Regions from separate parts of the Dactylosporangium sp. McL0621 genome, predicted to be linked through region 1. Evidence: riboswitches for the same ligand, from Rfam matches in the RefSeq annotation. Region 1 holds a riboswitch; the other holds the start of a gene.
The links. A riboswitch is a leader RNA that binds a small molecule or an ion and turns the genes downstream of it on or off. The one in region 1 is predicted to bind glycine.
Positions count from the first base shown of each region.

Region 2: it holds a riboswitch for glycine, as region 1 does, so the genes downstream of both, gcvP (aminomethyl-transferring glycine dehydrogenase) here and ACPPVO_RS46900 (L-serine ammonia-lyase) in region 1, are expected to answer to the same signal.

Region 1 covers NZ_CP188259.1:9,900,515-9,904,917, forward strand. Annotated here, with positions in the region: gene ACPPVO_RS46895 (MMPL family transporter) at 1-459, opposite strand, end outside; gene ACPPVO_RS46900 (L-serine ammonia-lyase) at 476-1,816, opposite strand; glycine riboswitch at 1,839-1,933, opposite strand; glycine riboswitch at 1,934-2,028, opposite strand; gene ACPPVO_RS46905 (AbfB domain-containing protein) at 2,062-3,231, opposite strand; gene ACPPVO_RS46910 (LLM class flavin-dependent oxidoreductase) at 3,422-4,258, shown strand; gene ACPPVO_RS46915 (sugar kinase) at 4,255-4,403, opposite strand, start outside.
Region 2 covers NZ_CP188259.1:8,831,176-8,835,578, reverse strand. Annotated here, with positions in the region: gene ACPPVO_RS41910 (class I SAM-dependent methyltransferase) at 1-275, opposite strand, end outside; gene ACPPVO_RS41905 (AAA family ATPase) at 268-951, opposite strand; gene ACPPVO_RS41900 (nucleotidyltransferase domain-containing protein) at 948-1,694, opposite strand; partial or broken gene ACPPVO_RS41895 (nucleotidyltransferase domain-containing protein) at 1,743-2,396, opposite strand; glycine riboswitch at 2,431-2,524, shown strand; gene gcvP (aminomethyl-transferring glycine dehydrogenase) at 2,596-4,403, shown strand, end outside.

The sequences.
Region 1 (4,403 bases):
CCGGTGCAGCCGGGTGCGCAGCGTCGCCAGCACGCCGTCGCGCTCGCCGGTCTCGAGCTTGGCGAGGGTGACGACGATGAGCAGGGCCTGCCGGTCGCCGGCCACGTAGGCGGCGGCCGGTCCGGCGGGCACGGAGAACGGGGTGGCCACCGTGGTCACGCCGGCCGAGCGGCCGAGGTCGGCGGCCGCGGCGTCGACGGCGGTGCGGACCGCGGGGGCCTGCGGGTCGACGTGGTCGACGAGGCCGATGACCGTGCCGCTGGAGTCGTTGCCGGTCGCGACGGCGTCCAGCCCGTCGATCGCCTCGACGTGCTTGGGGTTGGTGGGGTCGGCGATCGCCCGGAAGACCGGCCCGAACGCGAGCCCGCCGAGCACGACCACCACCAGCCAGACCCCGATCACCGACCAGCGGTGCCGGAAGCAGAACCGACCGATCCTCGCCACCACGCCGAGCGCCATGCCCGCAAGCTTCTCATCAACACTCGATCACGGTGACGGCCAGGCCGCCGCGGGCCGTCTCCTTGTACTTCACCGACATGTCCCGCCCGGTCTCGCGCATGGTCCGCACGACCTTGTCCAGCGTGACGTGGTGCGCGCCGTCGCCGTTGAGCGCGAGCCGGGCCGCGTTGACCGCCTTGACGCTCGCGATCGCGTTGCGCTCGATGCACGGGATCTGCACCAGGCCGCCGACCGGGTCGCAGGTCAGGCCGAGGTTGTGCTCGAGGCCGATCTCGGCGGCGTTCTCGACCTGGCCGGGCGTGCCTCCGAGCGCCTCGCACAGCCCGGCGGCGGCCATCGCGCAGGCCGAGCCGACCTCGCCCTGGCAGCCGACCTCGGCGCCGGAGATCGACGCGTTGCCCTTGATGATGATCCCGACGGCCGCGGCGGCGAGCAGGAACCGGACCACGCCGTCGTCGTCGGCGCCGGGCACGAACCGTGTGTAGTAGTGCAGGACGGCGGGGATGATGCCGGCCGCGCCGTTGGTGGGGGCGGTGACGACCCGGCCGCCGGACGCGTTCTCCTCGTTGACCGCGAGCGCGTAGAGATTGAGCCAGTCCATGACGTACAGGGGATCGGACATATCCGATTTTTCGCTTAAGTTAGCAAAGAGGCGCGGCGCCCGGCGGCGCACCTTCAGGCCGCCCGGCAGCACGCCGTCCGGGCGGGTGCAGCCGCTGTGCACGCACGCCTGCATGACCGACCAGATGTGCAGCAGCTCGGCGCGGATCTCCGCCTCGGAGCGCCAGGACAGCTCGTTGGCCAGCATCACGTCGGAGATCGAGCGGCCCTCGCAGTGGGCGACCAGCTCGGCGCCGGTCGTGAACGGGAACTTCACCGCGACGTCGGCCTCGGCGATGCCGCCGTCCGGTCCGACCACGAAGCCGCCGCCGACGGAGAAGTACGTGCGGGTGAGCAGCTCCTCGCCGGCCTCGGTCCACGCGGTGAAGCGCATGCCGTTGGGGTGCTCGGGCAGGGAGCGGCGGCGGTGGAGCACGAGGTCGGTGTCGACGCTGAACGGGATGTCGTGCTCGCCCAGCAGGGCGATCCGGCCGGCGCGGCCCGCCTCGGCGTCGGTGTCCACGGTGGCGGGGTCGGCGCCCTCGAGGCCGAGCATGACGGCCTTGGCCGAGCCGTGGCCGTGCCCGGTCGCGCCGAGCGAGCCGAAGAGCTCGGCCTTGACGCGGCCGGTGCGCGGCAGGAGCCCGTCGCCGGCCAGGCGGGCGGCGAAGCGGCGGGCGGCGCGCATCGGCCCGACCGTGTGCGACGAGGACGGGCCGATGCCGATGGAGTACAGGTCGAACGCGCTGAGCGTCACGGAGGCTCCTAGTGAGGTCGGGCCTCCCCGCTCTGTCATCGAATGCCTGAGAGCTTCACCGCCGGGGCGGCTTGCACCGTGGGCGCGGGACGCGACGTCCCGGCTTTTCAGAGTTGCCTCCCCGCGGCGGTACATGGGCCTGAGAGATTCTCGGGGAGAGTTGCTCCTTCGGCGCCCCTTGCGTCACAAGGGGGCTCTCCCGTCGCGGGTCGAGCGGCGCGTATTCGGTTGTCGGGCCGACCGTACTACGGGGCCCAGGGCGCGGCAACGGCCCACGTGATGTCAGGGACGAGGCTGCCGGCATTGTCCTGGGCCGCGCCGCCGCCGGGGGTGGCCAGCCACAGCTCGGCGTTGATGTGGCGCAGGTAGGAGCCCGGGAAGTTCCAGGACGCCAGCCGCACCCCGCCCGGGGACGTGCGCGCGCACCACGTCGCGTCGGCGCGCATCAGGGCGGTACCGTCATCGGCGCTGATCTTCGCGCGGCCGTTCTGGTGCCGCAGGTAGTAGGCCGGGTAGTTGCGGGACTGGAGGCTGTAGCAGCCGCCCGCCAGGCCGGGCACCACGCGCCAGGTGGCGTCCTGCTTGAGCAGCTGGTCGCTGCCCGACGACACCGCCTCGGTGTAGCCGAGGCCGTTCATGTGGCGCACGTACCGCGTCGTGCAGCACGCCGTCGTGGCCCGCAGCGAGACGTAGGAGCCGGACGGCAGCGTGGCGGGCGCCCCGTCGTCGCCGGCCGAGCCGGGCACGGCGGCCAGGGCCGAGGCCCAGCGCGCGGCCATCTTGTCGTAGCCGGCGCGCGCCGGGTGCACCCCGTCGGCGAGGTCGCCGGTGTTCAGCGCGGCGTGCATGTCGACGAAGTGGACCCTGGTTCCCTTGGCGTTCACGATGCCGGGGATGGTGGCGTTGAACGCGTTCGCGGCCGCCTCCCGCCCGGCGTCGGCCAGCGGGATGATCGAGGCGACGAACACGTCGGCGCCGGGCGCGGCCGCGCGCACGTGGTCGATGAGCGCGGACAGCCGCGCGGGGGCGTTGCCGAGGTCGTAGCCCTGGATGACGTCGTTGGTGCCGAGGTGGACCAGCACGCTGCGGGGCGCGGTGGAGGACACCCAGGCGGCGGCGCTCGCGTCGACCTGGTCGATGCGCCAGCCGGGGTGGCCCTCGTGGTCGTGGTCGGGCAGGTCGGCCGGGCCGTTGAACTGGGAGCCGACGAAGTCGGCCGGGTGGCCGGCGGCGGCCAGGGCGCGCCACAGGTTGATGCGGTACCCGCCGGGCACGTTGAAGCCGTCGGTGATCGAGTCGCCGAGGGGCAGGATGCGCACCCCGCCGTTCGACTCGGCGTGGGCGGCGGCCGGAACGGCCAGGAGCGCCGCGACGGTGGCGGCCGTCGCGGCGAGCGCGGTGAGCAGACGACGCATGAATCGGACGGTAAGTGGGTGATTCATTGTTGTAAATATTTGAATTTTGTTCGTCGGGTACACTCAGCGTTGGAACTCCGAATTCCGCCCCCGAGATGGACGTCGCAGATGGGGGCGGGACCTCGCAGCAGTCGCGGGGAGGGGGTGGCGACAGCACTGTTTGCTGCCCACCTACAGGGAGTACCGAATCATGGATCTTGGCCTTGGCCTGCCCATCAGCGACCCCGCGCGGCTGCCCGAATGGGCCCGCCGCGCCGAGGCGGCCGGCTTCGCCACCGTGGCGCTGCTCGACCGGCTCGCCTACGACAATCCCGAGCCGCTCGTCGCCCTCGCCGCCCTGGCCGGCGCCACCACCCGAATCCGGCTGCAGACCGAGGTGCTGCTCGCCCCGCTGCGCGGCACCGCGCTGCTGGCCAAGCAGGCCGCGACGCTCGACCTGATGTCGGGCGGGCGCCTCACGCTCGGCGTCGGCATCGGCGGCCGCGACGACGACCACGCGGCCGCGGACGTGCCAATCGACCGGCGCGGGCCGATCATGGACCGGATGCTCGCCGACCTGAACCACATCTGGGCCGGGCGGGCGTACCCGCAGACGCCGGTCGGCCCCGCCCCCGCCACGCCCGGCGGTCCGCCGCTGCTCATCGGCGGCTTCGCGCCCGCGGCCCTGGCCCGCGTCGCCCGCTACGGCGCCGGGTTCCTGTGCGCGGCCCCGCTGCAGTGGGCCGGCGGTCTCGTGCGCACCGTGCACGACCAGTGGGCCGAGGCCGGGCGCACCGGCCGCCCGCGCCTGGTCTGCCAGATCAACGCCGCGGCGGGCTCGCCCGAGTCGATCGCCCGGGCGCGGCGCGCGGTGGCCGAGTACTACGCGTTCACGGGCCGTTCGGGCTGGGGCGACCCGGTCACGGACGCCGGACAGCTCGCCGACACCGTTGCCGCGTACCGCGACTTCGGCGCCGACGAGCTGGTCCTGTACTGCTACGGCGACGACCCGGCCCAGATCGAGCTGCTGGCCGGGACCGTGCTCTAGCGCTGCACGCGGGCGCCGGCCCCGGCGACCAGCGCCTCGACCTCCTTCAGGCTCGCCATCGAGGTGTCGCCCGGGGTGGTCATGGCCAGGGCGCCGTGGGCCGCGCCGTACTCGACGGCGGTCTTCACGTCGCCGAACGTCATCA
Region 2 (4,403 bases), 1.1 Mb from region 1:
CGGGCGGCGGCGCGCTCCACCATGCGGGGGTCCAGGTCGACGCCGGTGTACTGGAACGGGAGGTTCATGCGGCGGAGGTGGAAGTACAGGTCGCCGGGGCCGCAGCCCCAGTCGAGCACGGTGCCGCCCGCGTAGCCGGCGGCGCGGGTGAGGGCCTCGAAGCGGACGCGCTGGAGTGCCTCGCTGCCCCAGCCGGCCACCCGCCACGGGGGGCCGTCCAGCCCGGCGTGGAAGGCGGCGATGCGGTGGGCGCGGTCCTGCGGGGGCTCAGTCATGGAACGGCCGCGCCCGGGCGAGGATCGCGTCGACGGTCTCGGGCGGCGACTGGTCGGACGTGTCCAGCCACAGGCCGATGCGCGGGGTGCGCTCGCGCAGCTCGGCGTCCAGGGACTCGACGGTCCAGCCGTGCTGGTCGTAGGCGGACTTCGGGCGGTCCGACTCGCGGTCCGGCTCGTGGGCGGGCGCGACGGTCCGGCCGTGCGGGTCGTAGGCGAACTTCGGGCGGTCCGACTCGCGGCCCGGATCGTGGGCCGGCGCGGCGGTCCAGCCGTGCGGGTCGTAGGCGGACTTCGCGCGGCCCGATTCGCGGGCCGCCACGGCGGAGGGGGTGGGGGCGAGCACGACGACGAACAGGGGGCGGGCCCGGATCGCGGCGACCATGGCCGGCAGGTGGGCCCCGAGGACCACGTCCTGCGCGACCACCGTGAAGCCGGCCTCGTGGTAGGGGTCGGCGGCGCCCGCGGTCAGGCGGTGGCGCAGGGCGAGCTGGGCGGCGGCCTCGGCGCTCGGGGCCGGCGTCATGTCGGCGCGGCCGTTGACGACCATGCGGCGGAAGGCGTCGCCGCGCAGGTGCACCGAGCGGGGGAGGCGCTCGGCCAGCGCCTGGGCGACCGTCGACTTGCCCGATGCCGGGATGCCCGTGATCAGGTACACGGCCGGGGCCGCCGTCATCGGGACAGCCGGGTGCGGATCAGCAGGTCGTTCAGGGCCGGGGCGGCCGACGGTGCCGCGGGGAGCTTCGACGCGTCCCGGGCCGCCTCCAGCTCCGCGGTCAGCCTCGCCACGTCCGCGGCCAGGCGGGCCGGGGACACCAGGGACTCGGGCAGGGCGTGGTGCTCGCCGGCCTTCTTGGCCTCGATGAGGTCCGGGACGTACGGCAGGGTGTTGAGCACCCGCAGGTCGGCCTCGACCTCGCCGGTGCGCATGAGGTGGATGCCGGTGTGCAGGACGCGCAGCGTGTAGAGGGCCGGCTTCAGCTCGCCCGTCTTCGAGTACAGCAGCCACTGGCCCGAGGCGAAGCCCAGGTAGTGGCGGGCGTGCTCCGGGGTCAGGCAGTGCGGGGCCAGGGCCTTGAGCTGCTCGTGCAGCGGCGACGTGCGCACGAGCAGCGGGGAGAGCAGCTGCTCGAGGACGTAGCCGTTCGGGCGCAGCAGCAGGCGGATGAACTTCGCCAGCTCCTGGCTCACCACGTCGAGCTCCATGCCCTCCCGCACGCCGCCCGACTCGACCGTGTCGGGGCCGGTCTCCAGGCCTACCACCTCGTCCAGCGGCAGGATGTGGCACGCGCGCAGGTCGAGGTCCGAGTCGACGGACGCGAAGCCGTACAGGTGGGCGCCGCTCACGGTGGCGAACGCGAGCGGGTAGGGGTGCTCGTCGGCCACCTCGCCGGCCCAGGCCGGGATGCCGTCCGGGATCGGGGGAGGAGCGGCCGGGGCGGGCTCCCGCGGTACCGCCGCCGGGGCCCGCAAGGCGAGCAGGAAGCGCTCCACGGCGGCGCGGTCCGGCTCCTCCGGCAGCTTCGACTCCGACTCCGCGTAGGCGAGGTCGGCGGACAGGGCGGCCGCCAGGGCCTGGAACTCCTCCCAGCTCAGCTCGCCCCGGCGGATCGCCAGGAGCTCGTCGCGCCGGGCGGACACGTCGACCAGGACCTCGCCGGTGCGCAGCACGTGGGCGCCCGCGCGCAGCAGGCGGGCCATGTGCATCGCCTGCTTCCAGCGCACCTCGCCGGTGCGAGCGCGGACCGACGTGAGCTTGTTGAGCTGGTCGCGGGCGTAGTCGCCGTAGGTGTGGGCCGCGCGGCGGGACAGGAACGCCGGGCGCAGGTCCAGCAGCGCCCGGCCGGCGTCGGTGACGTGCTCGACCAGGGGCGAGGACAGGCACTCCCACACCGTCGGGTTCGCGGCCAGGGCCAGGGTGCAGGCCCGCTCGACCTCCCACGAGAACTCCTCCGGCCGCGGGCCCTCCACGTGCGTGGGCGGCTTGTCGAGGGACCAGAAGGCGTCGGTGGGCGCCTGGAACACGCCCCGGCGGTCGGTGTCGGAGGCCGGGCCGTCGAGCCCGTACGCCCGGGAGCCGACGACCGCCGAGTAGATCGTGTGCTTCGCCACGATGGTCAAGTCCTGCACAGTTGGTAGGGTAGGCGTGCCGGCAATACCCGCGTGGGAGAGACCGCTGAGCACGTCAGCGGCGCCGAAGGGGCAAATCCTCCCCGGAACCTCTCAGGCAAAAGGACCGCTGCGGGTTGGCACCTCTGGAGTCTTCGACAGAGGGGGAGGAGCGCGTCCGCCCCTGCCCCGAGACCCAGAGAGTGCGCCCATGACCAGTTTTGCCGCGCGGCACATCGGCCCGAGCGCCGATGAGCAGGCCCGCATGCTCAAGACCGTCGGGTACGAGACGGTCGAGGACCTCATGACCGCCGCCATCCCGGGCTCGATCCGCTGGCACCAGCCGCTCGACCTGCCGCTCGCCGCGTCCGAGGCCGAGGTCCTGGCCGAGCTGCGGGCGCTCGCGGCGGCGAACCGGCCGCTCGTGTCGATGATCGGCCTCGGGTACTACGGCACGCACACGCCGCCGGTGATCCTGCGCAACGTGCTCGAGGACCCGTCGTGGTACACGGCCTACACGCCGTACCAGCCGGAGATCTCCCAGGGGCGGCTCGAGGCACTGCTGAACTTCCAGACGGTCGTCGCCGACCTGACCGGGCTGCCCGTCGCCGGGGCGTCGCTGCTCGACGAGGCGACCGCGGCCGCGGAGGGTATGACGCTCGCCCGGCGCTCCTCCAAGGTCAAATCTGAGGTGTACGTCGTCGACGCCGACGTGCTGCCGCAGACCCTCGCCGTCATCCGGACCCGCGCCGAACCGCTCGGCATCGAGGTGCGCGTGCTCGACCTGGCCGCCGAGGAGCTGCCCGAGGCGTTCTTCGGGCTGCACCTGCAGTACCCCGGCGCCTCCGGAGCCGTGCGCGACCACGAGGCCCTGATCGCGCTCGCCCACGAGCGGGGCGCGATCGTCACCGTCGCCGCCGACCTGCTCGCCCTGTGCGTGCTGCGCGAGCCCGGCGCGATCGGGGCCGACGTCGCCGTCGGCAGCGCCCAGCGCCTCGGCGTGCCGATGGGCTTCGGCGGCCCGCACGCCGGCTACATCTCGGTCCGCCAGGGCCTCGAGCGCACCCTGCCCGGCCGTCTGGTCGGCGTGTCCCGCGACGCCGCCGGCGCCCCCGCTTACCGCCTCGCGCTGCAGACCCGCGAGCAGCACATCCGCCGCGAGAAGGCGACCAGCAACATCTGCACCGCGCAGGTGCTGCTCGCCGTGACCTCCAGCATGTACGCCGTCTACCACGGCCCCGACGGGCTGCGTGAGATCGCGGCGCGGACCCACGACATGGCGGTGCGCCTCGCCGCGGGGCTGCGGGCGGGCGGGGTGGCCACCGAGCACGGGGCCTTCTTCGACACGGTGACCGCGGTGGTACCCGGCCAGGCCGGACCGATCGTCGAGGCGGCCGCGGCCCGCGGGATCAACCTGCGCCGCGTCGACGCCGACCGGGTCGGCATCGCCTGCGACGAGACCACGACCTTCGGGCACCTGCGCGACGTGCTCGCCGCCTTCGGCCTGTCCCACGTCGACGTCACCGAGCTCGACACGACCGACGCGGTCCCGGCCGGCCTGCGCCGGGCGTCGGCCTACCTCACGCACCCGGTGTTCGGCACGCACCGCTCCGAGACGGCGATGCTGCGGTACCTGCGCCGGCTCTCCGACAAGGACTACGCGCTCGACCGCGGCATGATCCCGCTGGGCTCCTGCACCATGAAGCTCAACGGGACCACCGAGATGGAGCCGATCACCTGGCCCGAGTTCGCCAACGTCCACCCGTTCGCGCCCGTCTCGCAGACCCAGGGGTACCGCCGGCTGATCGGCGACCTCGAGCGCTGGCTCGGCGAGGTCACCGGCTACGACGCGGTGAGCCTGCAGCCCAACGCCGGGTCGCAGGGCGAGCTCGCGGGGCTGCTGGCGATCCGGGCGTACCACCGCGACCGGGGCGACACCGGCCGCGACATGTGCCTGATCCCGTCCAGCGCGCACGGCACCAACGCGGCCAGCGCGGTCATGGCCGGCATGCGCGTCGC